Regions from separate parts of the Mesorhizobium sp. W067 genome, predicted to be linked through region 2. Evidence: riboswitches for the same ligand, from Rfam matches in the RefSeq annotation. Region 2 holds a riboswitch; the other holds the start of a gene.
The links. A riboswitch is a leader RNA that binds a small molecule or an ion and turns the genes downstream of it on or off. The one in region 2 is predicted to bind thiamine pyrophosphate.

Region 1: it holds a riboswitch for thiamine pyrophosphate, as region 2 does, so the genes downstream of both, ACYG97_RS03715 (YkoF family thiamine/hydroxymethylpyrimidine-binding protein) here and thiB (thiamine ABC transporter substrate binding subunit) in region 2, are expected to answer to the same signal.

The regions. Positions count from the first base shown of each region.
Region 1 covers NZ_JBTTII010000001.1:758,095-773,211, forward strand. The annotation lists gene ACYG97_RS03700 (DUF2934 domain-containing protein) at 1-67, shown strand, start outside; gene ACYG97_RS03705 (hypothetical protein) at 224-475, opposite strand; partial or broken gene ACYG97_RS03710 (GSU2403 family nucleotidyltransferase fold protein) at 741-1,130, opposite strand; TPP riboswitch at 1,341-1,453, shown strand; gene ACYG97_RS03715 (YkoF family thiamine/hydroxymethylpyrimidine-binding protein) at 1,444-2,052, shown strand; gene ACYG97_RS03720 (ABC transporter permease) at 2,308-3,150, shown strand; gene ACYG97_RS03725 (ABC transporter ATP-binding protein) at 3,147-3,929, shown strand; gene ACYG97_RS03730 (ABC transporter substrate-binding protein) at 3,926-4,933, shown strand; gene ACYG97_RS03735 (LexA family transcriptional regulator) at 5,106-5,768, opposite strand; gene ACYG97_RS03740 (hypothetical protein) at 5,849-6,223, shown strand; gene ACYG97_RS03745 (GcrA cell cycle regulator) at 6,310-7,002, shown strand; gene ACYG97_RS03750 (DUF6456 domain-containing protein) at 7,330-7,929, shown strand; gene ACYG97_RS03755 (hypothetical protein) at 7,996-8,304, opposite strand; gene ACYG97_RS03760 (NmrA family NAD(P)-binding protein) at 8,508-9,392, shown strand; gene ACYG97_RS03765 (COG3904 family protein) at 9,450-10,295, opposite strand; gene ACYG97_RS03770 (DUF763 domain-containing protein) at 10,365-11,639, opposite strand; gene ACYG97_RS03775 (HNH endonuclease) at 11,884-12,876, shown strand; gene ACYG97_RS03780 (acyltransferase family protein) at 12,927-14,882, opposite strand.
Region 2 covers NZ_JBTTII010000001.1:4,305,923-4,321,039, forward strand. The annotation lists gene ACYG97_RS21005 (helicase-related protein) at 1-2,893, shown strand, start outside; gene ACYG97_RS21010 (RNA-binding S4 domain-containing protein) at 2,969-3,355, shown strand; gene fdxA (ferredoxin FdxA) at 3,609-3,947, shown strand; gene ACYG97_RS21020 (CarD family transcriptional regulator) at 4,374-4,955, shown strand; gene ACYG97_RS21025 (amino acid ABC transporter ATP-binding protein) at 5,151-5,918, opposite strand; gene ACYG97_RS21030 (amino acid ABC transporter permease) at 5,915-6,595, opposite strand; gene ACYG97_RS21035 (amino acid ABC transporter substrate-binding protein) at 6,733-7,506, opposite strand; gene ACYG97_RS21040 (RNA polymerase factor sigma-32) at 7,904-8,761, shown strand; gene ACYG97_RS21045 (M48 family metalloprotease) at 8,858-10,264, opposite strand; gene thiQ (thiamine ABC transporter ATP-binding protein) at 10,595-11,347, opposite strand; gene thiP (thiamine/thiamine pyrophosphate ABC transporter permease) at 11,356-12,954, opposite strand; gene thiB (thiamine ABC transporter substrate binding subunit) at 13,175-14,176, opposite strand; TPP riboswitch at 14,226-14,340, opposite strand; gene ACYG97_RS21065 (thiamine diphosphokinase) at 14,503-15,117, shown strand, end outside.

The sequences.
Region 1 (15,117 bases), 3.5 Mb from region 2:
GGCAGCCGCCAAGCCAAAGGCGGCGAAGCCTGCCGCTGCAAAGTCCGGCAAAGCCAAATCGAAATAAGGCCAGAAATAAGGCCAGTCGAAATAAAGCAAGGCCGGAATTCGCTGGCCGGGGCCATCCTTGGCGCCCGCCGTTCAGGCGCGCCCGAGCCTCTCAACCTGACGAATTGCGCCTGCGACGGGCAGCGCAATTCCTTGTGTTTGGCGACAGGCGCCCTCATGCCTCCCAGGCATAACTCGACAGCGCAAAGCGAATGCCGGCAGCTGTCATGGCCAGTTCGCATTCGGTGATCTGGCGCAGGTGGCGCAGATAGCGCGTTACAGTCTGTGGCAGCCAGCCGGCGCAGGCCTCGACATAGGCGCGGCTGTGAACAAGGGTGCCGGTCGACAGCCTCTCGTCCTTCTCGGCAACGACTTTCAGATATTGGCGGACGAAGCGGATGTCGTCGGCGATGTCTTGGCTGGCCATTCGCCAAGCCCCGGCGAGGCGTTCGCACTGATCGAATGACAAGGGCAACAAAGGGGGCGGCAATAAAGGCGGCGGCAACAAAGGCGGCGGCAACGACGGGGGTGACAGCAAAGGCCGAGAGAGATCGGCGAAGGCAACATGGTTCGCTGTGCTCAAGGACATTCCTCTCTGCGAAAAGAGATATCGTACTTTATGTACGAATAAGCGTCAAGCCAATTTCGTACGGTTGGGACGATGGAAATGAATATAGCAGCGGTCGCTTCAGCTAATCCCGCATCGTGAATCCTTCAGGAGTCGCACCAATTTCGCGGAGGGATTTCCCCAGGATGGTGTGACTGTTTTCCCTCGTGGCGGCGTCGAACAGGTTCAAGCCGCCCCGGATCGTCTCGCGCCAGTTTTCGCCCTTGTCCCACGCTTCCATGAAGGCGAAGGCAAGGTCGTCCTGGCGACGCGTGGCTTCGAGCGCTTGGGTCAGCAGGCGCGCTTGATGGAGATCCTTCTCCCGCTTGGCGCCAGCGCTCGGCCCGCGTCGCGAGGCGACGATCAGCTTGTGGATGGCGTAGCGCTGGGGCGAGGGGACCAGCACAGGCAAGCCCGAGCGATGCAGGAGCACAGTCCGGATGGGGTCGCGGATAAGGAAATCCAGAAACCGTAAGGGCTGCGCGGAGTCTCTGCCGTTTTCTTATAATTACGTTTATCAACTTGAATTTCAACGCAGTTATAAGAAGTTCGTGGAAACGTTATAACGCAACGAACTGACGAGTCGTCTGTTAACGCCCGGGCGCCCGGCACGTCTGGCCCAAAACACTTTCCCGCAGTGCCTCAACAAACGGCTTCCCCAATGCCGCGAACGGTGCTTTAACCCGCCCATCCACAGGGGTGCTCCGTATCGTCGGGGCTGAGATGAGGGCGGCAAGCCTTCGGACCCTAAAGCTGATCTGGATAATACCAGCGGAGCGAGGCGGGCGATGTTTTCAGGCGCACAGATTTCCCTTTATCCCATGACCGACGATTTCGTCGGCGTCATCCTCGGCGCGTTCGGCGCGCTCGATCCCTGGCGCGACCGGCTGCGGATCGAAACCGATGACATCTCGAGCCTTATGGTCGGGCCGCCCGAGGTGCTGTTTCCCGCCATGCGCGACCTGTTCGTCGCGGCGGCCAAAAGCGGCAAGCACTGCGTGCTTTCGGCGGCGGTCTCGCGCGGCTGTCCGGGCGAGCCCGACGATCCGATCTGCCGCTCCGACGAGACCGGCGGCCCCGCCATTCCGCTGGACGAGCGCAAGATCGCCGCGATCCGCGCTGTCCAGGCCACGCCGTCGACCGGCCAGCCGGTGGCGGCGCAGTTCTCGCTCTACGTTATGGGCACGGGCGACCATATGGACGAGATCTACGGCTGCATCGATTTCCTGAAACAGTCCGGCGTCTTTGAGCGCTCAAAGAACTTCTGCACCAAATTGCGTGGCGATGCCGGTGCGGTGTTTGCCACGCTCAACGAGGCCTTCTGCCGCTTCGGCCCCGGCGCCGGCCACGTCACCCTCGACATCACGATCTCGGCGAACAGCCCGAGCGCCGTCTGAGCCGCGGCTCAAGCGTCGTTCCTTGAGGATATTGCCGTGGCTGGTTTATCTGACCCATTGCGTGGAGGAGATGCCTCTGACCCCTCAGCACAGAGAGGAGGGGAGCCATTGGCGATTGGCGAAGACCGCGATGCCCACGAATCTCCCCCCTCGAGCAGGAGATGGCCGGCAGGCCAGAGGGGGTCCCAGCGCGTGGAGCGCCGACGTCCTTTTCGCATCGGCAAGGCGTGGGCGCTCTATGCGAGACGACCCCCTCTGTCGCCTTCGGCGACATCTCCCCCTCGAGGGGGGAGATTAGCCGCAGCCATCGCCAAGACCATCCCCGCCGCCTGCGCCTCCGCCCTGCTCCTCGCGGCGTGGGAGCTCTACGCCCGCTATGGTGGCGCTGCGCCCACCATGCTGCCGGCGCCGTCGCGCGTGCTGCAGCAGGCCTGGGAGCATCGCGCTGCCCTTGCCGACAACACGCTGCCCACCATCCGCGCCACATCAGCCGGCTTCGCCTGCTCGTTGGTCGCTGCCTTCGTGCTTTCGGCGCTGGTCGATTTCTTGGCCCCGCTGCGCCGCGCGCTGTTTCCGCTGCTGATTGTCAGCCAGACCTTGCCGCTGGTCGCGATTGCGCCGCTCATCGTACTGTGGTTCGGCTTCGGGCTGATGCCAAAAATCTTGCTTGTGGCGCTCGTTACCTTCTTCCCGATGATGGTGGCGCTGGTCGAGGGTTTTGCCGCGACCAGCAAGGCGATTTCGCAGATGCTCGCCACCATGGGGGCAGGGCGCTGGCGCATCTTCTGGCTGGCGCGCCTGCCTTCGGCGCTGCCCTATTTCTTCGCCGGGCTGCGCATCTCCATCACCTACGCCGTCGTCGGCGCGATCTTCGCCGAATATGCGGGGGCGGCGAAGGGGCTGGGCATCTACATGCTCAATGCCAAGAACAACTTTCGGCCCGATCTGGTGCTCGCCGCGGTCGCCGTCAGCGCCGCGCTCACGCTTGTCTTGTTCGCCATTGCGGTGCTCGTCCAGCGCTTCGCCATGCCTTGGGAGAATGCAGGGAGCGAAAGCCGCGACGGCAAGGTTGAAGCTGCAGAAGAGAACCGTCAATGACGCGGCTCGAACTCCGGGACATCAGGAAGAACTTCGGCGCGCTTGAGGTGCTCGCCGGCATTTCGCTTCATGTCGCGGCCGGCGAGTTCGTCTCCATCCTCGGCCCTTCCGGCGCCGGCAAGTCGACGCTGTTCCAGTTGCTGACCGGCGCGCTGAAAGGCGAGGGCGACATGCGCTTCGACGGCGCGCCATTGCAGGGCAGCCCCTTCGCCTTCATGCCGCAGCGCGACGCGCTGATGCCGTGGCGGCGCGTCATCGACAATGTGACGCTGGGGCTGGAAGTGCAGGGTCTTGGCCGCAAGGCGGCGCGCGAACGCGTCGCGCCGTTGTTCGCTGAGTTCGGCCTTGCCGGTTTCGAGCGCGCCTGGCCGGCCGAGCTTTCCGGCGGCATGCGCCAGCGCGCCGCCCTTTTGCGCACCGTGGTGCAGCAGCGCGACATGCTGCTGCTCGACGAGCCCTTTGGCGCGCTGGATGCACTGACCCGCGCGGGTATGCAGCGCTGGCTGGAAGGCATGTGGCAGCGCCAACGCTGGACGGCGCTGCTGATCACCCATGACGTGCGCGAAGCCGTCTACCTCTCCGATCGAATCTATCTGAGGTCGGCGCGGCCGGCCCGCATCATCGGCGAGATTGCCGTGCCGCTGCCGCGCCCGCGCACCACCGGCAGCGATGCCGCGCGCCATGCCGCCGCGCTCGAAGCCGACATCCTCGACACGCTGCTCAATCCCGGGACTGACCGGGGCTTGTTTCCGCAGACCGCTCAAAGGAGTTTTTCATGACCGAATTCACACGCCGGCAGGCTTTGCTGCTGACGCTGGCTGCCGGACTGCCGCTTGCCTCTCGCGCTCATGCGGCTGCGCAAAAAATCACCGTCGCGCTCGACTGGACGGTCAACACCAACCATGTCGGCCTGTTCGTTGCCCGCGACAAAGGATTCTACAACGAGGCCGGGCTCGATGTTGAGATCCTGCCCTATGGCGATACTGGCGCCGGCACGCTGGTCGCCAACCGCATCGCCGATTTCGGCATTGCCGGCGTCGGCCTGTTTACCCAGCGGGCTGCCGGCGCCGATCTTAAGGCGGTCTACGCCGTGGTCCAGCAGGAGACCGGCCGGTTGGTCTTCAACGCGGATCGCGGCGAGATCAAGAGTCCCAGGAATCTCGACGGTCTGACCTATGGCGGCTTCGGCAGCGCCTGGGAAAACACGCTGATCTCGACCATCATCCGCCACGATGGCGGCAAGGGCGTTTTCGAGACGGTGACATTAGGCACCTCGGCCTATGAGGCGCTGGCCAACGGCTCGGTCGACTTCACGCTGGAGGTCTCGACCTGGGAAGGCGTCGATGCGGAGCTGAAAGGCGTCAGGCAGCGCGGCTTCCGCTACGCCGACTACGGCGTGCCCGACGAGCACACCACCTTGATCGCCTCCAGCAATGCATATCTCCAGGCAAACCCGAAGGCCGCATCGGCCTTCGTCGAGGCAACGCGGCGCGGCTACCAATTTGCCTGCGATCACCCGCAGGAAGCCGGCGATCTGCTGATCGCTTCCAACAGGGATGCGCTGACCGACCCGGCGCTGATCCACGCTTCGCTGAAAATGATGGTCGACGGACACTTCTTGCGCAGCCAGGACGGCGTCATCGGCACCATCGCCAGGGCCAAGATCGAGGCGATCGGAACCTACCTCTTCAGGGCCGGCATATTGCTCGATGGCGATGGCAAGGTTCTGAAGGAGAAGCCGGATTTCGGGGGGTATTTTACGAACGAGTTTTTGGGCGCGTAATCTCCCCCCTCGAGGGGGAGATGTCGCCGAAGGCGACAGAGGGGGTCGGTACGTCCTGACGCGACTTCCTATCGCGGACAGAGGACGTCAGCGCCTTACGCGCGGCGACCCCCTCTGGCCTGCCGGCCATCTCCCCTTCGAGGGGGGAGATTGCGCCTCACCGCCTTCTCCCTCACATATCGATCATCGAGCGCTTCACCCGGCCGATGATGGTGATGGCGCCTTCCAGCGCCGGCGGCGGGATGTCCATGTAGGAGGCCGGCTGGAAGGGCGGGTTCTCGTTGGGGCGGTAACGCTTGTAGGTGGCCTGGCCGGATTCGTCCGAAATGACGTAGCAGCCATTGGTCACCAGCCGCTTGTCCCTGAGGTTGACGAAGATGATCGAATCCGGTGGCGAGATCTTGTTCATCGACGGGCCGTCGACGCGCAGAGCAATCCATTGGCCCTGCTCCAGATCGGTGGTGGGGATGGTCGGATAGTCGCTGAGATTGACCACCATGTCCTGGCTGCCGAGTTCGCCGGCGCTGATCCATGAGACGATGGGCACATCGACGGTGGCCAGCGACGGCATCGGGATCTGCCGGCCCGACTCGTCAAAGCCGAAATGGCCCCCCGCAAGGCTGCCGCCGTCACCGTTGAACAAGAGCCAGCCGGGATCGACGCCGAACAGGCGGCCGTATTTCTCCGCCGCCTTGCGCGACAGCGGCCGGTTACCATTCTCGTGACTGATCAGCGTGTTCTTGTTGATGTCGCGCAATGCCCGCGCCGCGTCGCTCGGCGAGGCATAACCCGCCTCCGCCCGCGCCTGCTGCAATCTGTGCCTCGGTTCCTGCATCGTACAAATTGCCTGAAATTTATCGTCCAATACGTACGATTTCGCTTGCGTACGTTTCGTACATATCGTACGCTTAGCGCATGATCGAACAAACCGCAAGCGTTTCCGCAGACATCGTCAGCTTTCTCCCATCGTCCGGGCTGTCCTCCTCCCCGGTCCGGACGCAAACCGGGGCTCTTGCCCCGGATCCGGTCGAACCGTCGTCCCCCCGATCGACCGGAACGGCCGGAGCCGCTCCTCTCCCGGCTCCGGCCACCTCTTCAGCCCATGGCGCCGCCGGTGCGCCAAGGGCTGTCTCCGGCGGGCAGGGTATTTCCTGCATCCGCACGGAAGATGGCACCGTCATCCTGTTCGACCGGCTGACGGGCAGGGCGGTTTCCGCCCTCACCAAAGCGGCCGCCGAAGCCGCCTTGCGGCATCTCGCCGGCTCGCTGCCGGCCGCCAGTATCGGCTGACCGCACCGACCATCCGCTCTGATTTTTTCCCGTGGGCCCTCGGGGCCGGCGCTCGGCCTTTGCGCGCGCAATCAATGGATACCGACATGACTGCCTATACCGACACCGAATTGCAGGAGATCGCCGTCTGGCTGAGGGATGGCCTGTCGGCCACAGGGATCGCCGTCCGCTTCACGGCGCTGCGCGGCAGTCCGGTCTCGCGCAATGCCATCATCGGCATCGTCCACCGCAACAGCGCGTTGAAGATCATCGGCTTCGCCAACCCCAGAGGCGGCAGGTCCGGCGGCCGACCGAGGAAGAATGCGACGGGGAAGACTGCGGCAAACGAGAATACCGCCAAGAGGAATCCGCCGGCGCAGCCAAGCAAGCTCGTAAGGGAAGTAGGAGTTTCGAAGCAGGCCGCGCCGGTCAAACCGGCCGCCAAACCGAGCCGTCAGCCATCGGCCAGGCCTCTGTTGCCAGCCCGTCCGGCGCCCTCGATCCCGGGCGAAGGACGGCTGGTGGTGGACGGCGAAATCTACCGCTTCAATGTGCCGGCGCCGCGCCCTGCCTCGCTCGGGCGTCAGCCGCATGTCGCCGCCATGCGCTTCATCGACTGCCTGTTCGACCGCTGCCGCGCGCCGCTCGACCTGACGCTGGAGGAAGACCCCGACAACGATGCTCCCGGCAGTCGGCCGGGGCTCGAGATGCTGTGCTGCGGCCTGCGCACAAGGGCGCTGAAAAGCTACTGCGAATATCATCAGACGCGTTTCCACCGACCTGTGGCGGAGGTGGTGTGAGCGGCTGGGCTCCGTTCCTCGCCTCCGGACGACCCCACCAATGATCGAAAGCCGGCGGGACAGCGCCCCCCTCTGTCCTGGCGGACGTTCGTCGCTCGGAAAGCCAAGCAATTGGCTTTCCGTCCGCTTCGCGGACCACTCCTCAACCCCCACGAGGGGGGAGATTGGCAGCTCGCCCGCACTGCCTTCCAACGGCGGTGGTGATTGGCGAAAGCCGACGCGACATCCGATCTCCCCCCAAGTGGGGGAGATGCCCGGCAGGGCAGAGGGGGCGCGAAGGAACGCCAACCTTCCGGCTCAACAACCCAATCCCACAAGGATCCCCCGATGAGCAAAAAAACCGCGCAGAAAGCCAAACCGCCGAAATTGCCTGCGGGCGAAGCCGAGCAGGTGCGCATCCGCCGCGAGATCGGCCATGATTTCGCGCTGAAGGACGATCGCTTCGGCCGCAAGCGGTTGAGCGTCGGCACCGAAGAGGCGCGGCGCGTCTACGAGGTCTCCAATGACGGCTACACCGCGACCGGCGGCATCGTGCGGGTGCGCAATGTCGATCCGCTGGTCGGCATCACCTCACTGACGCGCCAGCAACGCGAGGCCGGCCAACGGTTTCGCGACGATTTTGAGCGCGCCTCGCGTGACGGGCTGCGGCCGATGCCGTGGGAAGAGCGCATTGACGGCGGCCGCATCAATGGCGGCATCCCCGACCGCGTGCTCAACGCCGGCCGCGCCCACACCCATGCCATCGCCGCCATGGCCCACTGGGAAGTGGCGGAGGTGGTTCGCAAAATCTGCCTCGAAGGCCAGTCGGTGAAGGCGCTCGCCGAACGCACCGGCGAGGGACGAGATGTGGTGGTGAAGCTGTTGAAGGTCGGGCTCGACCTTTTGGCCGTTGGTTACGGGATGATGCTGATGCGGAAGCCGCGATAAGGCCGGCAGCCGCGCAGGAAGCGGCCGGCCGGCAGATGCCGGCCGAACCGGTTTCACCCTATCGGATCACCGTTCGCAAACGCGAATTTCCTCGACGATCCTGTGATGATGGCGCCAATGCTTGACCAACTCTATACGGCAATGCCGATGGTGCCTGTGATACCTGTGGTACCTGAAGCCGTTGTCGTAGGCATCATACTGGTAGTAGGGGCGAGGAGCGTAGCGATCGTAATAGTCGCCATAGCTGTCATTGTAGTCATCGTCATAGTAGCCGTTGCCGATGCCGATCACGACGCGCCCGCCGGCATTCGCCGGGGCGATCATCGCCGCCGCCGCAGTGATAGCGATAGCCGAAGCAAGCAGGAGCTTTCTCATAGCTGCCTCCTATTCAAGGTTGCGCTAATATAACTCGCTGGGCACGACCTCGTTCCATAATTTTGCAAGATGCGAACGACCCCTGCGCCGTGCATTGCGAGGAAAGCCGGCGTCACCTCCTGTCAGCATCGTCCCCCGATTTTTGAACCCTTCGCCGCCCCAGCCATTAATCCGGCATGAATCAGCAAGGGAAGGACGAGACCATGCATGTCATTCTTAGAGGTACCGGCCATGTCGGCTCGGCGGCGGCAATGGCGCTGTTGCGGCAGGGCGAGGATGTCACGGTGGTGACGCGCGACGAGTCGAAGGCCGCATGGTTGGTTGAACAGGGAGCGGAGGCCGCGGTTGCCGATGTGCTCGATGTCGAGGCGCTGCGTGAAGTCTTGCGGCGCGGCAAGCGGGCGTTTCTGCTCAACCCGCCGGCCGATCCATCGACCGACACCGACGCCGAGGAGCGCAAGACGGTTGGCGCCATTGCGGCGGCGCTGGAGGGCTCCGGCCTCGAAAAGCTGGTGGCGGAATCGACCTACGGCGCGCAGGCCGGCGAGGGTGTCGGCGATCTCACCGTCCTTTACGGCCTCGAGCAGAAGCTGAAGGCCCAGACCATTCCGGCAAGCATCAACCGCGCCGCCTATTACATGAGCAACTGGGATCAGGCCCTGGAGACGGCGCGGCGCGACGGCGTCATCACCTCCTTCTTCCCGGCGGATTTCGAGCTGCCGATGGTGGCGCCGCAGGATCTCGGCGAGGCTGCGGCGAGGCGTCTTCTGGAACCGGCGGACAAGACCGGCACGCACTATATCGAGGGTCCTCGGCGCTACTCCGCCGCCGATGTCGCCGCAGCCTTCAGTGCGGCGTTGCGCAAAAACGTGCGCGTGGTCACGGTGCCGCGCGAGCGCTGGACAGAAACCTACGAAAAACTAGGCTTCTCCAAAGCGGCGGCCGAGTCCTATGCCCGCATGACCGGGGCCACGCTGGACAAGCCGATGCAGCCGGAAAACCCGGAGCGCGGCACGACCAGCCTGGAAAGCTATATTGCTGCGCTCGTCGAGGGCCGGCCGGAAGACCTGTTGAAGGGCGCAGCGTAAAGTGAAGGGTTGCTGTTGAGAAACAGGCGCTTCGACGACCTACGTGGCCCGCTATTCCTATTGCCTGACCGTTCGGCAGTTGCCCGCCGGCGGCGTGGTCTTGCAGATATCGATGGAGGTGCGCGTGTCGCCGTGACCGGTTTCGGTTATCAGATTCAGGTCCAAAAGTTCGTATGTCACGAGGTATCGTATGCTGTCGTCGGGTATTTTTTGCATGGCCGATACGATCCACGAACCTGCTTTCATCTCGGTGAAATAGCTGTCGACCTTGCGTTCATACCATTTGGGTATCGGAACGAGGACGATGGTCTTCTTGCCGTGGATTTTCTTGGCGGCCGGCAGCATGATCCGGTGAATGCCGACAAAGGCGCGGCTGTCTGCCAGGCGCCGTACGCCGCCCGCAAGAACCATCGTACAAGCTGACGAACAGACTGCGCCGACGGGGTTGGCGACGCCGAAGCGGAGGTCGCCCGGCCCGCAGGCTTTTGTGTCTGGCGCGCATTCGGAGAACTCCGTCTTGCCAACCATCGTGTCGAGCCCGCTGGCGCGGATCATATGGCCAAGCGCCATCGCCGCATCGGTCTCGCCGCCCGGGGAATTCAACGCCAAAGGCAATTTGCGGGGGCCGAGTTTTTTCAGCAAAGCCTTCAGCAAAGCTGGCGTGCCGGCCACGATGTGACCTTCCGCCGAAATCCATTCCGGGCATGTCGGCTCGCATCCTGGCGTGCTGTTGCGTACAACGACGAAGTGCATCGGCGGTGTATATGCCAGTATGGCAGGCTCAGGCGTCGTTTGGGCGATCGCGCCGCCAATCGCCAGCAGCACGAAAACCAACGTCCATGCGAATGTCTTCATGCCGAGCCTCGCCTGGCAGAGCATCACTTGAGAAATGGGTCTTTGCAAGCATTATCAAAACAAGCCGAGCACGTGTTTCTATGGGCCGCGCACTATCTCTGCATGATGGACAGGCAGCTACTGGCGGCCCCTGTCTGAACCGTCGTCGCTTTCCGCCGCCCCCTCCCACCCGAACACACTGCGCCCTCCAAGCAGATGCGACTGGTCGAACTCGCCGGCGACGATCTCCTTAAGGCTTGGCCCGGTGACGTAGCGCTCCAGCCGCCGCGCTTCGCCATCCAGCCGCTGCAGCGCGCCGAGCTCTTCCTCGCGGCCGAGCTTGGCCTTGCCGACGGCCGATTTCAGCACCGCGATCGTCTCGTCATAGACTTTCAGCGGCACCGGGAAGGGGTGGCGGTCCTTGCCGCCATGGGCGAGCGAGAAGCGCGCCGGATCGGAGAAGCGGCAGGGCGCGCCATGCACCACTTCCGCCACCATGGCCAGCGCCCGCACCGTGCGCGCGCCGACGCCGGGCACCAGCAGCAGCTCGGGAAAGTCGGCCGGCCCGCTTTCGATGGCGGCGGAAATGTTGCCGTGCAGCCGGTGCATGACGATGTCGCTCTCGCGCACGTCGTGATGCGCCGGCATCACCAGATTGGGCAGCATCGGCTGCGCCGCCGGTTTCGCAGGCGCTGCTTTCGGCGGCGGCTCCAGCACGGCAAGCTCGTCGAGGATCCGTTCCGGGCTCATGGTCTTCAACAGGTCGATCTGGCCGCTACGTGACGGCGCGGCGCGATGGTCGGTCAGGTTGACGATCTCGCCCTGCCGCTCGCCCTCGATCGCCGCATGCGGCTGGTCGACGAAGCTTGTCAGCCCTTCCGACAGCCAGTGATAGCGCCGCGCCTGGCGGCTGTCGCCGTTCATGCCTTGCTGCACCACCACCCAGCGGCTGTCGTCGGTGACGATGAAGCCGTGCAGATAGAGGTCGAAGCCGTCCTGCACGGCCGCACTGTCCACTTTGGCGACCAGGCGGCTGGCGGTGGCGAGTGCCGCGCCATCGATGCCGACGCGTTCGCCGATCGCGGTCAGCTCCTGCGGCGTCTTGCGCGAATGCGCGCCGCGCCCGCCGCAGACATGGATGCCGAGCTCGCGCGACATCGGGTTCAGCCCGCGCTTCAGCGCGCCGACGACCGAGGTGGTGATGCCCGAGGAGTGCCAGTCCATGCCCATGACGGCGCCGAAAGACTGGAACCAGAACGGATGCGCCAGCCGCCGCAACAGCTCGTCGCGGCCATAGTGATGGATGATCGCCTCGCACAGCACAGCGCCCAGCCGCGTCATGCGATCGCCCAGCCATTTCGGAACCCGCCCGCCATGCAGCGGCAAATCCGCACTGCCGCTTCGCTGCGTCAAGTGAAAGCTCCGTGGCTAAGGCGCACCGGCGGTGCGCCTGTGATCTAGATGGCATTTGGGGGGCGATTTGCAAGTGGGGTGGGGGCGGCGACTATCGTCGCCCTACGCTCTTCTTGGCGTCTCGCCGAAAGATGCAGTTACGCCGCCTGTCGCACCTGGCAATAAGGTCGGCTCCATGCTTGTAGGCGAGACAGGTCTCGAATAGAGCTTACCCAGCCGACGGCAACTATTAAAATCAAAAACGATGTCGCAATTCTGGTGGGTAAATCACAGTCAGACCGCCTGCCAAGAGATCGACGGGCAATATCTCTGGTCGCCCAAAACTCAGAAGAATGGGGCACGCAGCGAGTTCTACAAAAATATGCGTCGGGCGACACCTGGTGACCTCGTGTTGTCTTTTTTCGGTCAAGCCGTGCGCTATATTGGTCGGGTAGCGGAGTTTGCATTCACAGCACCGAAACCACCGGAGTTCAAGAACACTGGAGCCAATTGGAACGAGGAAGGTTGGCTTCTCCCGGTGTATTGGGCGCCGCTCCTGCCGACGGTGCGCCCGTCGGACATAATTGGCGAATTGGGTCCGCTTCTGCCTCCCCGATACTCGCCCATCGACCCAAACTCCGGATCAGGCCGTCAAAACGCCTATCTCGCGAGCGTATCGCAAGAGGTGTTTCACACCATTGTCGCGGGTACAGCTTTCGACCGCGAAGCTCTGAGGCGTGGTGGCGCAAACAGTCTCACTTTCGAAGTCGTCAATGAAATTTTAGAGGACGTCGTTGAGCGCCGTATCCGAGACGACCTCCAACTCGAGGACACTGTAAAGACGAGCGTCATTCAAGCTCGTCGCGGCCAAGGTAAATTTCGTTCCAATGTCGAAGCCATGGAGCGCTCGTGCCGACTCACAGGGGTCACCAATCCCTCGTTGCTGATTGCAAGCCACATCAAGCCTTGGCGCCTATGCGCTTCCGCGCAGGAGCGCTTGGACGGCATGAACGGGCTGCTCCTCACGCCTGATGCCGACCACCTCTTTGACCGTGGCTTCATCAGTTTTGAAGATAGCGGGCAGGTCCTCATATCCCAGCGCGTCGACAAGACTGATTTGCGGCGGCTCGGTTTCGAGCAATTGGTGATGCAGAGTTTCGGCTTTGCCGAAGCCCCCGCCGTCTGGCGCACTAGCACCTTCACCCCGCCGCAGCAGGCTTACCTCGCTCACCATCGAGAGGATGTGTTTGTGGCATAGCTCGCATCAACTGAGCGGTCAGCCGTCAGGTCCCCCTACCTCGCCGCCCCCTAAAACACCGCCTTCTCCAAGACCGGCTCCAGTGATTCAGCAAATGGCGTCGCCAGGTGGTGTCGGTCGCGGAAGGCGAGTTGGCCGTTGATGAACACGTGGCAGGTTTGGGCGTCGCAGAACTGGCTGGTCAGGTCGACATAGGTGGCGCCGGGCACGCTGCGCACGACGTCGCGCTCGGCCGCGGCGATGTCGTCGTTCGCCGCCGCGTCCCTCGGCGTGTCGCAGACTTCAGGCACCTGCCCGCGCCACAGCGCCCGCGCCACGCATTTGTCGGCATAGCTTCCATTGTAGGGAACGTCCCGGATTACCGCGACCTTGATCCCGGCCCGGCTGAATGCCGCCAGCGTCCAGCGCAGGCCGGCCTTCCACTCCTCGTTCCAATCGGCGTGCTTCAGTTCCTCGGGCGATTCCTTCATCACATTGCCGATCGAGAATTCCGAGATCACCACCATGTGCGGGTGCAACGCGATAATGTCCTTGACCGATTGCTCCCGCCACTGGTCGCATTCGGTGTAGTCGCGCTTCAGCCGCCAGTTCCAGGTCGTCACCCGCGAGGCACGGCAGGACGATTTGAGATAGGTGACGAGGCGATAATTGTTCTTGGCCGCCGCGTCGATCAGCGGCGTCGACCAGTGGTCGGCATGCGAATCGCCGAACAGCGCAATCGAGCGCCCGGCGTCCTTGTTGCCGAACACGCAGGCCTTCGGCGTCACCGTCTCAAAGGAGAGAATACAGCCGGCCGCGCGCGCCGTGGACGGCTGCGCGGCGCTGGCGGCAATGCTGCGCTGCTCAGGGTCCAGATCGTGGACGGCAAGCCTGGCATTGGCGTAGGCGGCTGCGACGCCGGTGCCGGTCAGGAGGACGGCCGGCACCAGCGCCCGCGCCGCACTGGCCATCAGCCAGCCATTGCGGCGGATCGGGTTTTCGATGACATGATAGGTGAACCCCGACAGCGCCAGCGTCAGCGCCAAGCAGCCGAGCCGCTGCAGCGGCGAAAGTTCCGGCGTCAGCATCGTGGCATACACGATCACCGGCCAGTGCCAGAGATAGAGCGAGTAGGAGAGTTTGCCGACCCATTGCAGCGGCGCCAGCGCCAGTGCCTCGATCGGGCTTTTCTTAGCGCTCTCCTGCTGCGCGTGCGCCGCTCCTGCCAGCAGCAACAGCACGGTGCCGGCCACCGGCACCAGGGCGAGGAAACCCGGGAAGGGCGTTTCGTCGCTGAAGGAAAGATAGGCGCCGGCAATCAGCGCTAGGCCGAGCCACGCCAGCGGCGTGGCGAGCCGCGGGCGGTTTTGCCAGACTTGCTGCGGCACCATGCTGGCCAGCCCGCCGGCGGCGAACTCCCAGGCGCGTAGCGGCGAGAAATAGAAGGCCCAGGGCTGCGAGACCGTGGTGAGCCACGCGCAGACGGCGAACGAGACGAGGCCGGCAATGCCGATCACCAGGATCGCGCCGCGCTTGCCGGGGCGCAGCCATGCCGCCAGCACAAGCAGCGCCGGCCAGGCGACATAGAACTGCTCCTCCACCGACAGCGACCAGAAATGGACAAACGGGTTGCTGGCCGCATCGGCGGCGAAATAATCAAACGACCAGCGGATCAGCCACAGATTGATCATGTAGGCCGAGGCGAACATGGCGCCTTTGGAATAGAGCGATTGTTCCTCCGGCGACAGGATGAAGGCGCCGGCCACCAGTGTGGCGAGGATGACGAACAGCGACGCCGGCAACAGCCGCCGAGCGCGCCTGGCATAGAAGCGCCACAGGTTGAGCCGCCCGGTCTCGGTGATTTCGGCAAGCAGGTGTTTTGTGATCAGATAGCCCGAGATGACGAAGAAGATGTCGACGCCGGTGAAGCCGCCGGGCAGGCCGGTGAAGCCGAAATGAAAGGCGATCACGCCTGCCACCGCCAAGGCACGCAGTCCTTCGATATCGGGCCGGAACGATGCTGACACGATTTGCCACCTCGTGCTGGTGCATGATCCCGCCTCGGCGAGTAACGATCGCGCCGGGATCATACGTGCGGCAGCTTTGCGCGCCCAACGGGACACGGGCGCTGCAGCCGTTGACAGTCCGCCCGACCCAAGATTCCGCCCTATGGTCGATATCGCAATGCAACAAATCTAACGCAGTGCAACATTGGGGGAGATGAACTGCCAATCTCCCCCCTTGAGGGGGAGATGGCCGCGA
Region 2 (15,117 bases):
AGGCGCGCTGTCGCCCCGCACCCGCAATGCCCAGGTGGCAATGTTCCAGGCAGGGGACGTCGACTATCTCGTCGCCACCGACGCCATCGGCATGGGGCTCAACCTTGATCTCGATCATGTCGCCTTCGCCCAGAACCGCAAATTCGACGGCTACCAGTACCGCAACCTGACGGCGGCCGAGCTCGGCCAGATCGCCGGCCGCGCCGGCCGGCATCTGCGCGACGGCACCTTCGGCGTCACCGGCCAGGTCGATCCGCTGGACGAGGAACTGGTCAAGCGCATCGAGGGGCACGAGTTCGATCCGGTGAAGGTGCTGCAATGGCGCACCGCGCATTTCGACTTCGCCAGCCTCGACGCGCTGAAGCGCTCGATCGAGGCCAACGCGCCGGTCGAAGGCCTGACGCGCGCGCTGCCGGCGGTCGATGCGCAGGCGCTCGAACATCTCTCCCGCGACGAGGACATCCGCGCGCTGGCTACCAATGCCAAGCGCGTCGCGCTGCTGTGGGAAGCCTGCGCGTTGCCGGACTACCGCAAGATCGCGCCGGCCCAGCACTCCGACCTGATCGCTTCTATCTACACCGACCTCGCCAAACACGGCCATGTCGACGAGAACTACATGGCCGAGCAGGTGCGCCGCGCCGATACGACCGAGGGGGACATCGACACGCTGTCGCACCGCATTGCGCAGATCCGCACCTGGACATTCGTGTCCAACCGGCCGGGCTGGCTGGCCGATCAGGCACACTGGCGGGAAAAGACGCGCGAAATCGAAGACAGATTGTCGGATGCGCTGCATGAGCGGTTGACGAAACGGTTTGTAGACCGCAGGACTTCCGTCCTCATGCGGCGCCTTAGAGAAAATACAATGCCTGAAGCCGAAATCAGTCCTACCGGAACCGTCCTTGTCGAAGGCCATCATGTCGGCGAGTTGCAAGGGTTCCGCTTCACCGCCGACCAGAGCGCCGGCGGCGAAGACGCCAAGGCCGTGCGTACGGCAGCGCAAAAAGCGCTGGCCGCCGAGTTCGAGGCGCGTGCCGAACGCTTCGGCGCCTGCGCCAATGGCGACCTTGCGCTCGGCTCCGACGGCACGCTGCGCTGGATCGGCGCGCCGATCGGCACGCTGGTTGCCGGCGAGGACGCGCTGAAGCCGCGCCTGGTGCTTTTGGCCGACGAGCAGTTGACCGGCCCCGCCCGAGACAAGGTCGCCGCGCGCGCCGAGCGTTTCGTCAATTTCCAGATCGAATCCTTGCTGAAGCCGCTGGTCGACTTGAAGAATGCCGAGCAGATCGCCGGCATCGGCCGTGGCATCGCCTTCCAGCTCGTCGAGCATTTCGGCCTCATCAACCGCCGCGACATCGCCGAGGAAATGAAGTCGCTCGACCAGGAGGGTCGCGCCGCCTTGCGCCGGCTCGGTGTGCGCTTCGGCGCCTACCACGTCTTCGTGCCGGCGCTGATCAAGCCGGCGCCCGCCGGACTGATTACGCTGTTGTGGGCGCTGAAGAACGACGGCAAGGACAAGCCCGGCTTTGGCGACGTGGTGCACGCGCTGGCCTCCGGCCGCACATCGGTGGTCATCGACCCGGCCTTCGACAAGAGCTTCTACAGGCTCGCCGGCTACCGCAATCTCGGGCGCCGCGCCGTGCGCATCGACATTCTGGAACGGCTGGCCGACCTGATCCGGCCTGCGACCAACTGGAAGCCCGGTCTGGGACAGCGCCCCGACGGCGCTTATGACGGCCAGTCCTTCATGGTGACGCCGCCGATGATGTCCATCCTCGGCGCCACCGCCGACGACATGGAAGAGATCCTGAAAGGTCTCGGCTATCGCGCCGAGCCGAAGCCGCCCGCAGAGGTGAAGGCGCGGCTGGAAGCGCAGGACAATGCCGCGCGCGAAGCCGCGGCGGCAAAGCTGGCGGAAGCGGCAGCGAAGGCCGAGCAGGCCCAGACGGCGGAAGCCGCTGCAGGCGAAGCTGTCGCTGAAGCGCCGACCGACAGTTCGGAGCCGGATGCGGCTTCCGCCACTGAGGTTGCGGCTGAGGAGCCCGTTGCCGAAGTCGCATCGGAGGCTGTTGCAGACGCTCAGCCGGAAGCGCCTGCCGAGGGTTCGGAGCCAGCTGCGGCCGTTGAAGCTACCGCCGAGGTCCCAGCCATCGACGAAACAACTGCAGAGCCTGCAGCGCAAGAACACGCTCCGGCCGTTGCAGAGGCTGACGACACTGTCACCGAAAGCGCCGACGCTTTTACCTCCCCCTCGATGGGGGAGGTCGCGGCGCGAAGCGACGCGGGTGGGGGTGACAGCGCTGACGAAACCGATAGTGCAGACCGCGTAGCCGATGCAGGCGCAACCGCCGACGCCGGCGCTGCCCCCACCCCGGCGCTGCGCGCCGACCCTCCCCACGAGGGGGAGGGTGGAAGCGCTGAGCCTGTCCCCGAGGCCGAAGCGCCAAAGCCCATCTTGCTGTGGCGGCAGGGTCGTTTCGAGCAGCGCCCGCGCCATCGTCAAGGCCGGGACAATCGCCCGCGTAACGGCCAGGCTGCCCGCGCCGATGCGCCGGCCGACGCTGCCGGCGGACAGCCGGCAACGGGCGAGCGGCCGGCCTATCAGGGCCGGCGCGACCAGCGCGACGGTGCCGCCAAGCCACGTTTCGACCGTTCGAAGTTCAAGCCCAAGCCGCAGGCCGAGGGCGAACAGCGCCGCGACGGCAAGCCGCAAGGCGAGCGTCCGCGCGAGGGCCGGCCTGACTGGAAAGGCGGCAGGCCGGAAGGCAAAGGCGGACCGCAAGGCGCCAAGCCGGCCTTCCAGGCCAAGCCACGCGAAGAACGGCCGGTGCGCTTCGATCCGGACTCGCCCTTCGCCAAGCTCGCCGCCTTGCGCGACCAGCTGAAGAAGTAAGCTCTGAGCATGATCCCGAAAAGTGGAACCGGTTTTCGGACAAGATCATGCTCCAACAAGAAATAACTCGCTGCGATGGTTGCTGAAGGTCGTCAGCGCATCGACAAGTGGCTGTTCTTTTCGCGCGCGATAAAATCGCGCTCGCTGGCGGCCAAGCTGGTTGTCGCGGGACGCGTCCGCATCAACAGCGACAAAGCAGCGCAGGCCTCCGATCTGGTCAAGCCTGGCGACGTTTTGACCATTACGCACGAGCGCCGTATTTTCATTTGGAAGGTGCTTGGCACCGGCGTGCGGCGCGGTCCGGCCGAGGAAGCGCGCACGCTCTACGAGGACATGTCCCCGCCGCCGGTCCCAAAAGGCGAGGCTGTTGCCGATGCCATTCCGGCGCTGCGCGACGCCGGCAGCGGCCGGCCGACCAAGAAAGAGCGCAGGCAAACCGACCGGCTGTTCGGCGAAGACTGAAGCCTTGGCCGTCTGCGCCATGCCGGCGGTCTGGAATTTCATTCCGGACACGCGGGCCCCGCCTGCAATGGCTGCCCTTGCAAGCGGCAGGCAAAGGCGTTACCTCACCAAAAAAGCCGCCGCATCGGCGCGAAAATCGGAAATCGATTTTTCGGAAGGCACGATGCGCAGATTCAAAGTGTTAGAGCGTACTTTGTGCGTCCAAGTGGACGCACGTCGCTCTAGCAAGAACGGGACGTCCCGGAGCCGACCAATGACCTATGTCGTGACCGACAACTGCATCAAATGCAAGTACATGGACTGCATCGAGGTCTGTCCGGTCGACTGCTTTTACGAGGGCGAGAACATGCTTGTCATACATCCCGACGAGTGCATCGACTGCGGCGTCTGCGAACCGGAATGCCCGGCCGATGCAATCAAGCCCGACACCGAGCCGGGCCTCGACAAATGGCTGCAGGTCAACACCGAATACGCCGAGAAATGGCCCAACATCACCGCCAAGAAGGAGCCTCCGGCAGATGCCAAGAGCTTCGACGGCGAGGCCGGCAAGTTCGAGAAATATTTCTCCGCCGAGCCCGGCGAAGGCGATTGAGCGCATGACCCTGGAATCGGAATCGATTTCGGAAAGGGTGATGCGCAAAGCAAAAAAGTGCGGCCTATTGGATCGTCATAACGCTGCGTAACGCGCATCATACATTAACTGCCTTGACAGGCGGCGATGTCGCTCGACCTTCGCGTTTGCAGCAAAACCTTGATTCTTCCGACTTTTTGTGCTACACCAGTTGAAACATGCCGGTGACACAACGTCGATTTATGGCGCAAGCGCCCCAAATCACTGAAAGGTGAAATCCCCAATCGGACCAGAGCGATCTGGGCCAGGCAGTCGCTATGTATGCGGTTTGCCGGTCCCGGCTTTTTCCGATGGGTTCATCTGTTGTGCGGCTAACGATCGGTGTCCCCGGTCGCATGCGTTCGGACCGGCAGGCCGCCGGTGCCACAACAAGGAGTTCAGGGCGTAATGGCAACGATCACCCCGCAGAAGAAGTCCACCTCGGCACGCCACGGTTTCAAGACCGGCGAGTACATCGTCTATCCGGCGCACGGCGTCGGCCAGATCGTCTCGATCGACGAGCAGGAAGTTGCGGGCCACAAGCTGGAACTGTTCGTCATCGACTTCCAGAAGGACAAGATGCGCCTGAAGGTTCCGGTCGCCAAGGCGACCTCCATCGGCATGCGCAAGCTGTCGGAAGAGGATTATGTCGAGCGCGCGCTGAAGGTCGTCCAGGGCCGCGCCCGCGTCAAGCGCACCATGTGGTCGCGCCGTGCGCAGGAGTATGATGCCAAGATCAATTCGGGCGACCTGATCTCGATCTCGGAAGTCGTGCGCGACCTCTACCGTGCCGACAACCAGCCGGAACAGTCCTATTCCGAGCGTCAGCTCTATGAGGCGGCACTCGACCGCATGGCGCGCGAGATCGCGGCAGTCAACCGCATGTCGGAAACCGAAGCCGTGCGCCTGATCGAGGTCAACCTCAACAAGGGCCCGAAGCGCGGCGCCAAGGCCGACAATGAGGAAGCCGAGCAGGAAGAAGCTGCCTGATCGCTTTCACCGTCGAAATCATGAAAAACCCGGCCTTGTGCCGGGTTTTTGTTTTTACCCCCTTGTGGGGTTCCAAGGACGGGCGAGACCCGTGGCTCGCCCAGGCAGGGTCGCTGCGAAGCAGCGAGGATGGGGACGACCAGACCGCACCCGGACCTTCCGTCCGACACTCCCCACAAGGGGAACGTAGAAGGCTCAGCCGCCGGCTTCCTTCTCCGCCTCCTGCTTCAGCGTCGCAATAAAACGCTTGGTCCGTTCCCGCTCCGGATTGCTGAACACCACGGTGGACGGCCCCTTCTCGACGACGACACCAGCATCGAGGAACACCACCTCCTGCGCGATCTTGGAGGCAAGGCGAAGGTCGTGCGTGGCCATCACCATGGTGGTGCCTTCGCTGGCGAGCTTTCCCAGCACGTCGACCACTTCCTGCGCCAGTTCCGGATCGAGCGCCGAGGTCGGCTCGTCGCAGAGCAGCACTTTCGGCGACGGCGCCAGGGCGCGGGCGATCGCCACACGCTGCTGCTGGCCGCCCGACAGCGTTGCCGGCCAATCGTCCGCCTTGTGCGCCATGCCGACCTTCTCGAGCAGCGCCAGTGCCCGCTCGCGCGCCTTTGCCGTCGGCCATTTCAGCACCGTCACCAGGCCTTCCATGACGTTCTCGATCGCGGTGCGATGCGGGAACAGCTGGAAGTTCTGGAACACCATGCCGGTCTGCAGCCGCAGGCGCTGGATGTCGCGGCTGGGGATCTTGATGCCGGGACGGAATTCCAGCGTCTCGTCGCCGATGCGCACCATGCCCGAGGTCGGGATCTCCAACAGGTTGATGCAGCGCAGCAGAGTGCTCTTGCCACCGCCGGAGGGACCGACAAGCGCGGTGACGCTGCCTTCGGCAATGGTGACCGTCACGCCCTTCAGCACCAGATTGTCGCCGAAGCGCTTTTCGATATCGGTGAGGCCGATCATGAGCGCGCCTCCAGGAAGCCGCCATAGCGGTTGAGCCGCTCCTCCAGCCGCGTCTGCAAGGCCGAAAGCACCGAGCTCATCGCCAGATAAAGGATCGCCGCCTCGACATAGAGGATCAGCGGTTCATAGGTGGTGGCGACGATGCGCTGCGCCGCCTGGAACATCTCCGGCACGGTGATGGCGGCGGCCAGCGACGTATCCTTGACCAGCGAGATGAAGGTGTTGGACAGCGGCGGCACGGCGACGCGGCCGGCTTGCGGCAGGATGGTGCGCCGCATCGCCTGGCTCCAGGTCATGCCGATCGAATAGGCCGCTTCCCACTGGCCCTTCGGCACCGAGCCGATCACGGCGCGGATAATTTCCGAACTGTAGGCGCCTATGTTGAGGGTGAAGCCAATCAGCGCCGCCGGAAAAGCATCCAGCAATATGCCGACCGAAGGCAGGCCGTAAAAGATCAGGAACAGCTGCACCAGAAGCGGCGTGCCGCGAAAGATCCAGACATAGAAGCGGACCACGGCAACCAGAGGCTTGGGGCCGAACAGCCGCACCAGGGCGACAACCAGGCCGACGAACAGGCCGAGTGCGAACGATAGCAATGTCAGCGGTACGGTGAAGATCAACGCCGCCCACAGCAGTGTCGGCAACGAGTCCAGCATCAGGTGTAGCCAGTGCGGCACGAACGGCTCCTCCCTCACAGACCGCCGCGGTGACGGCAGTGCGATTGTGTGCTTCTCATATCATGCGAATAACGGCGAGCCGTCAAAGACGGCCCGCCGCTATTTGTCATTGCCGGCAAACCGCCGGGAGATGGTCTTTACTGCGAGACATCCTGGCCGAAATAGGTATCGGCGATCTTCTTGTAGGTGCCGTCGGCCTTGATGTCGGCCAGCGCCTTGTTGATCGCCGCGACCAGCTCCGGATCACCCTTGCGCACGATGACGCCGGAATAGTCGGCGTTCTCTTCCTGCGCGGCGATCTTCACATTGGCGTCCGGCTTGTGCTTCTTGAAGTCGAGGAAAGACAGGCTGTCATTGATGGTGGCGTCGGCGCGGCCGGTGAGCAGCAGCTGGATCGACTGGTCGAAGCCGTCGGTGCCGACAAGTTCGGCGCCGTTGGTCTCGGCGAGCTTGCCGAAATTCGATGTCAACGACTGTGCCGACTTCTTGCCCTTGAGGTCGGCGAAGGTCTTGATGTCGGTATTGTCGCCGCGCACGATCAGCACGGCCTTGGAGGCGATGTAAGGATCGGAGAAATCGTACTTGGCCTTGCGCGCGTCGGTGATGCCGACCTCGTTGATCACGGCGTCGTAGCGGTTGGCGTCGAGGCCGGCGATCAGCCCGTCCCATTTGCCTTCGAGGAACTCGACCTTGACGCCGAGCTTGTCGCCGATCGCCTTGGCGATCTCGACATCGAAGCCGACCAGCGCGCCGGAAGCATCATGATAGGTGAAGGGCGCATAGGTGCCTTCGGTGCCGACTTTGAGGGTGCCGGCCTGCTTGATCTGGTCAAGATTGGCGCCGGCATGGCCTGATGTAACAGCCAGAACCTGAAGCGTTCCGGCAACGATGAGCGAATTGAGCCATTTCATTTCTGTGTGATCCCGTCCTTGGCCGGTGTCCGGCGCTTGTGAGAGCCGGAAACTGACAGATACAGCGCAGCAAAATAAGGAACCAGATTTCAAAAAAACGACGATCCAGAAATCAGATTCTCAAAGCAGCTCGGATCGGTGCCAATAGTCCCGATCTGCGGTGTCGATGCGCCCTGTCGGATCGCACAAAACAACCGCCATCGGCGGCGGAACCAATCCCCGGTGTGGCACGTTCATGGCTTGTTGTAGGGCGCCGCGTTTCCATTTCAAGAACCCTTGGCTGCGCTAGGCCCGAAGCAATTCCAGGAAAGTGGGAAAGCGGTTTCCTTCGGAATTGCGTCAAACAGAGATAACGGCCGCCAGGCCGTCCGAAAATGTCCGGGAGCAGGAGCGCGGCATGATCGAAGACACGGCAGGACGGACCATGGTCCGCACGGCAATGAAAGCCCCCTACCTCGAGCGCGATGAGGAACATGTTCTCGCCTTGCGCTGGAAGGAGGACCAGGATCAGCAGGCTCTGCATCAGATCACCGTCGCCCATATGCGGCTGGTCATCTCCATGGCTTCGAAATTCCGACATTACGGCCTGCCGCTCGGAGATCTGGTCCAGGAGGGCCATGTCGGGCTGCTGGAAGCAGCCGCGCGTTTCGAGCCGGAGCGCGAGGTGCGCTTCTCGACCTATGCGACATGGTGGATCCGCGCTTCGATGCAGGACTATATCCTGCGCAACTGGTCGATCGTTCGCGGCGGCACCTCTTCGGCGCAAAAGGCGCTGTTCTTCAACCTGCGGCGCCTGCGCGCCCGTCTTGCCAACGGCGCCGAGCCGATCTCCAACGCCACGCTCTACCGCGAAGTCTCGGTAGCCCTCGGCGTCTCCGAGGCCGATGTCGAGAAGATGGATTCCAGGCTTTCAGCACCTGACTCTTCGCTCAACGCACCGCTCGCCGATGAGGCCGGTACCACCGAGCGGATGGACTTCCTGATTTCGGACGATCCATTGCCTGACGAGGTCGCCGGCGACACCATCGACTTCGAACGGCGCCTGATGTGGCTGAAGACGGCGCTCCGCGCGCTCAATGCCCGCGAACTCAGGATCATCGAGGAGCGTCGGCTGACAGACGAAGGTGCGACGCTTGAGGCGCTCGGCGAGACGCTCGGCATTTCCAAGGAGCGTGTCCGCCAGATCGAGGCCCGCGCCATGGAAAAGCTCAAGCTCGCGCTGGTCAAGCAGAACCCCGAATTCATGGCAGCGTGAGATTGCCAGGAACAGGGGTACCGCCCCGAGTTATCTCAGAAAAGTTATCTCAGAAAAAAGCACTACGAAGGCTGGGGTTTCTGACGAAGACCGGCGCTATCTGTCCGTGACGATCTTGACCTTGTCGCCGGCCGAAACCGAGGCGCCCGGCGACATCGCGTTGAGCACGCGGAACAGATCGAGCTTGCGGTCGACGCCGACCATCTGCGCCGAAAGTGTGCCCATCGTCTGCCCGGCCTGTACCGTGACGACGCGGATATGCAGCGGCTTCAGTGCCGCCTTCTCGGCGGGGCTGAGCACGCGGAACGAACCGCTGACCGAGCGTGCCACCGGATCGAGTGTCGTGCTGGCCGAGGGGGCCGCTGTCAAAAGCCGGTAGACCTGACCGCCGGCGCGGATCACCGCAATGTCGAACTGCCAGCCATCGGCGCCGGCGTGCGCGGTCGCCGCCTGGTTGCCGTCGATCGTCTCCTGGCGCACACTGGTCTCGTCGAGACCGGCCACCCAGCCGCTTCTGATGTAGTCGGTCAGCGCACGATCCTTGTCGATCGACACACCGTCGAAGCGGATCGCCATGTCGCCGGGACCGGTCGCCGTCACTGCCGCCGCCGAATTGTCGATGATGAAGCCGTCGGGCACCGTGAACGAAACGCCGAGGCCCGGATGCAGGAAGGTCTGGCCGCGCACATAGCCCTCTTCCGGCGTGTCGCCATAGAGCAGGCCGTCTATCCCGGCCAGGAAGGAAACGCGGTCGCGGGTGCCGATGCCCGGCGCGCCGAACTGGCGGGCGTGGCGCTGCGCCAGATCAATTCGCTGCGGCGTGTTGGGGTGCGTGGCCAGGAAGTCGAGGCTGGCGTCGGTGGCGCCGCTGATCGAGCGGAAATCGGTATAGGCCGACATCGACTGCAGGAAACGCCCGGCGGCATAGGGATCGTAACCGGCCTCGCCGATCGACTTGATGCCGATCGCGTCTGCCTCCAGCTCCTGGTTGCGCGAGAACTGCGCCAGCCTCAGCTTGCCGCGGATCAATGCCTGCTTGGCGGTCGGGCTGTCGCCCAGCACATCGGAGACCACCTTGGTCGCCAGGCCTTCCTCGGCCTCGAGCTGCTGGCGCTGCAAGCCGTGATTGGCGGTGACGTGGCCCATCTCATGCGCGATGACGGCGGCGAGTTCGGCCGAATCATTGGCCAGCGCCAGCAGGCCGCGGGTGACGTAGAGATAGCCGCCCGGCAGCGCGAAAGCGTTGACGTTGGGCGAATTGAGGATGGTGATGCGATAGGTCTGGGTCGGATTGGCCGACACCACGGTCAGGCTGCCGACAACCTTGGCCACCATGCGCTCGAGCTTGGGATCGGAATATTCGCCGCCATAGGTGGCAAGGATGCGCGGATGCTGTGCCTTCGCCAGTTCGGCAAGCTTGCTGTTGGCGGCGACATTGTCGACCGTGATCGGCTTGTCGGAAGGCTGGAAGCCGGATTCCTGCACTTCGGGAGGCGTGAACATCTGGCAGCTGGCCAGCGCCACGGCAAGGCCGGCCAGCGCGAGGAAGCGCACCAGCGGTCTGCGTTTCAAAGTGTCGGTGCCGGTCGGCAGCACGGCGTTCCTTCAGCTCTCGGCGCATGATTTGGACCGGGGTCCGCGCCAGCGAAAAATCGGTTTTCGTTGGCAATCCTGCACACATCAAAAAACCTACAGCGTTTACGCATCCGGCCGGGTGCGGCGCTGTAGGGGCAAATCACGGCTCGTGCCGGACCAGTACTAAGCGGACCTAGCCACATCGACTGGACCATGGCAAGCAAGCGCCACATCACCTGTAGCCGGTTTGGTCGTAAATTATGTCCGCTTCCGGGCAATATCGCGTGATCCGCCCGAACTTGCGCCGATATAGCGCCGAAACGCTTCAGGGCCAGTGCCGTCGAAAAAATCGGCGGCAGGTCCCGTCGCGGCAACCCTGCCATTGTCCAGAAAAACCATCTGCTCGCCGATACGGCGAGCGTCTTCCGGCTGATGCGTGACGAACAGCACCGTCATCGCCCGCTCGGCATGAACGCCGGCCACCAGGTCGAGCATGTCGTCGCGCAGTGCTGGCCCGAGCGAAGCGAACGGCTCGTCGAGCAGCAGCACCGGCCGGTCGCGCACCAGAACGCGGGCGAGCGCCACGCGCTGCCTTTCGCCGCCGGAGAGTTCGCGCGGCAGGCGCTTTTCCTTGCCGGCCAGGCCGACGCGGTCAAGCGCCTCGGCGATTGCGGCGCGATCGGCCTCGGTCAGGTTGAGCGATGGCGAGCGGCCGAGCCCGACATTCTTCTCCACCGAGAGATGAGCAAACAGATTGTTTTCCTGGAACACCATCGACACCGGCCGCACCGAAGGCGGCTCGACGCCGAAATCGGCGCCGCCGATCAGCACACGACCGGACTGCGGCGTCTCGAAACCAGCCACCAGATTGAGCAAGGTCGATTTGCCCGAACCACTTGCCCCCATGATGGCGGTGATCTTCGATGTGTCGAATTCGACATCGAACAGGAATGACGTTCCGCCATAGCTGAACGAGACCTTGTCCAGCCGGACGGTCGTGCTTTTCTCCATGGCGGACGTCACGATCTTTCTCCCCGTCCCAGCCAGTCTGCCGCGACCACCAACGCAAGGCAGACCGCCCCGAGCAGCAAAGCCAGCCCGGCAGCATCGGCCGTGCGATAGCTGCCCATGCGCGCCAGCAGGAGATAGGGCAAGGTCTGCACCGAATCGCTGCCGAACAGCGCGATGACGCCGAGATCGCCGAGCGACAGTGCCATGGCGAAGGCAAAGCCGGTGGCCAGCGGCCGCCGGAGCGATGGCCAGTCGACCAGAAGCAGCCGGTTCCAGCCCGCAATGCCGAGCTGCGCGCACAGCGTTTCGTGGCGCTCGCTCGCCGCATCATAGGCCGGGCGCATCGCGCGGATGGCAAAGGGCATCGCCATCACCGCATTGACGGTGACGACCATGACCGGCGCTATAGCAAAGACATCGCTGACCGTGCGCAGCAGGAGAAACCAGCCGGCGCCGATGACAATGGGCGGCACGACGAGGACGAAGCCGGCGCCGGTGTCGGTGGCATGTTCGAGCAATGAACGGGCACTGGACCGGCGGCGCAGCGACAGTGCCCGCCGAGCCATGATCAGCGACAGCGACAGCGACACCGAAAGTAGCGCCGCAGAGAAGGCGAGACCGGCGCTGGTCAGCGTCGCCTGACGCACGGCACTCTCGCCCGCCAGCCGGCCGAGATCGGCGCCGAGGCCGGACGCGACGGTGGCCGCCATTGGTCCGGCGACGAACAGCAAGGCGAGCACGATCAGGACGGCGTTGAACGCTGTTTCTGCTTTGCCGGCCAAGTGATAGCGGCGCGGCGCGACAGGCAAATTGGCGTCGCCGGTCACATTGGCGCCGAGCCGCGTCAGCGCCAGCATGACGGCAAAAGTCAGCGCGATCTGCAGCACCGTCAGCGTCACCGCTCGCGCCGGATCGAAGTCGAAACGCAGCGCCTGATAGATGGCGACTTCCAGCGTCGTCGCCGCCGGCCCGCCGCCGAGGATCAGCACGATGGTGAAGGAGGTGATGCAAAGCATGAAGACAAGCCCGGCGACGCCCGGCAGCGCGGCGCGCAGCACCGGCCACTCGATCAGCCGGAAGGCTGGCCACGCCCCCATGCCGAGCTGGCTCGCCAGCCGCCATTGATCGGCCGGCACCGTTCCCAGCGCTTCGAGGAACAGCCGGGTGGCCAGCGGCAGGTTGAAGAAGACGTGGGCGACGAGGATGCCCGACAGCCCATAGATGTCGGGCCAGCTCTGGCCACCGATCGCGGCGAAATAACCGGCGCGGCCATAGAGCGCCAGTATGCCCAGCGCTCCGACAATTGCCGGCAAGGCAAGGGGCACAGTGAACAGCTGCAGGATGAAGCCGCGTCCGAAGAAGCGCGGATGCCGCGACAGCGACCGGGCGACGAAGAGCGCCGGTACGGCGGAAAGCAGAGTCGAGAGCGCAGCCTGCCAGAGCGTGAAGCGGACAACGCGCACGAGATAGAGGTCAAAGGCGGACGCGGCGCCGGAAAGGTCGTGCGCGCCTTCGCGGATAAGGCCGGCGAAGGCGGCACCGATCAGCAGCGCGATTGCCGCAAGCGCGACAATGCCGGCCGTGATGCGGGGGTCAGAGCGTTGCACTCTTTACCGGGCGTCGCGTTCCTTCGCGCCCCCCTCTGTCCTGCCGGACATCTCCCCCACGAGGGGGGAGATTGGCGGTTTTAGCGCTCCGCTCATTCCTGCAGCTTCGGAGATTGGCGAAAGTCAACGTAAAGGCCAATCTCCCCCCTCGTGGGGGAGATGTCCGGCAGGACAGAGGGGGGCGCCGTAGAGCACTCATCTTTTGACTATACAGCCAAATCTACTTGCTCATCACCGCCAGCCATTCATCCACCCAGGCCTTGCGATTTGCCGCGACCTCTTCCGGGCTGAACAGCAAGGTCTTCGCCGGCTTGACCAGCCTATCAAAAGCCGGATTGAGCGGCTTGTCGGTTTTCCCGGCCGGGAACATCCAGTTGGTCTCCGGAATGACATCCTGGAATTTCGGCCCGGTCATGAAGGCCAGGAACTTCGCCGCCAGCGGATTCTTCGCGCCCGTGGTGGTGATGCCGGCGACCTCGATCTGCAGATACTCGCCTTCCTCGAACGAGGCCGCCTGGTAGCGCCCGGTGTTCTCGGCCACCATGTGGTAGGCCGGCGACGTCGTATAGGAAAGCACCATCGGCGCCTCGCCCTTGGTGAACAGGCCGTAGGCCTCGCTCCAGCCCGGCGTCACCGTCAGCACTTTGCCCTTGAGTTTCGCCCAGGCTTCCGGCGCCTTGTCGCCATAGACCGACTTGACCCACAGCAGCAGGCCGAGGCCCGGCGTCGACGTCCTCGGATCCTGGATGACGATCTTGTCGGCGGCATCGCCCTCGACCAGTTCCTTCAGGCTCTTCGGCGGGCTCTTCAGCTTTTCGGTGTCGTAGACGACGGCGAAATAACCATAATCATAGGGCACGAAAGTGTCGTCGCTCCAGCCGCCCGGCACGTTGTTTTCAGCCACCGCGCCATGTCGGACAAACAGGCCGGAAGCCTTGGCTTCCGCAGTGAGGTTGGTGTCGAGACCAAGCACGATATCGGCCTTGGTCGAGGCACCTTCGAGCTTGACGCGGTTGAGCAGCGCGACGCCGTCGGCCACCGAGACGAAGTCGACGCTGCAGCCGCACTCGGCCTCGAATTCCTTCTTCACCTGGGGGCCCGGACCCCAGTCGGCAGTGAAACTCTCATAGGTATAGATCGTGAGTTTTTCCTGCGCGGACGCAGGGCTTGCCAGTAGCGAAACAGCAAGCCCCAGCGCTGGGACAAAACGGGACAAAAACATGCGCATCGGCGCCTCCTTCATTCGTGTTGAAAGGAATTGAGGCGTCGGGCTGTCCGAAGCGTCTAATCCCTCCGCCGGTACAAACCGGATCAGGTTCAGCGGGTTGGCGAGACTGCCTCTCAGCCGGTCCGCGAAGATCGCGTCCGGCACCCCGTTAGAGCGTTTCGACACATAGGCCCGGCCAAGGTGCCACGCAAGTGGAAGTTTGCCCGAGCGTGATCCCGGAAAGTGGAATCCGTTTCCGGAAAAAGATCATGCTCCAACAAAGAGTGACGGTGCCGCTCGGCCTTCCGTTTCGTCGGCGGGGCTGGTAAGGGCCAGCGGATATGAGCACATTCACCATCCTGCTTGGCGGCGATCTCGTCCGCACGCCGCGGCTCGACCGCCAGGTCGCGGGCACGCGCGTCATCGCCGCCGACGCCGGCATCGATCATGCCCGCCTGCTCGGCGTGATGCCGGAGCTGTGGGTCGGCGATTTCGATTCCGTGCCGGCGGACCTGCCTGCCGATCTCGCCGCCGTGCCGCGGGAGGTGTTTCCTCCCGAAAAGGACAAGACCGATGGCGAACTGGCGATCGCGGCGGCATTGGAACGCGGCGCCACCAGCCTGGTGCTGGCCGGCGCTTTCGGCGGCAAGCGCGCCGACCACGCCTTCCTCCATCTGGCGCTCAGCCTGCGGCTGGCCGAGGCCGGCACAAAATTGCTGTTGACCAGCGGAGCGCAGGAAGGCGCCCCTCTGCTGCCTGGCAAGGCCGGCTTCGACTATGCCGACGGAACGCTGTTTTCGGTGCTCGGCTTTTCCGATCTTTCGGGCCTCACCGTGTCCGGCGCGAAGTGGCCGCTCGACCATGTCGAGGTCGTGTTCGGCTCGTCGCTGACCATCTCGAACGAGGTCAAGTCCAACACGACCGGGGGCGGCCTCGAAATCGCGCTCGGCCATGGC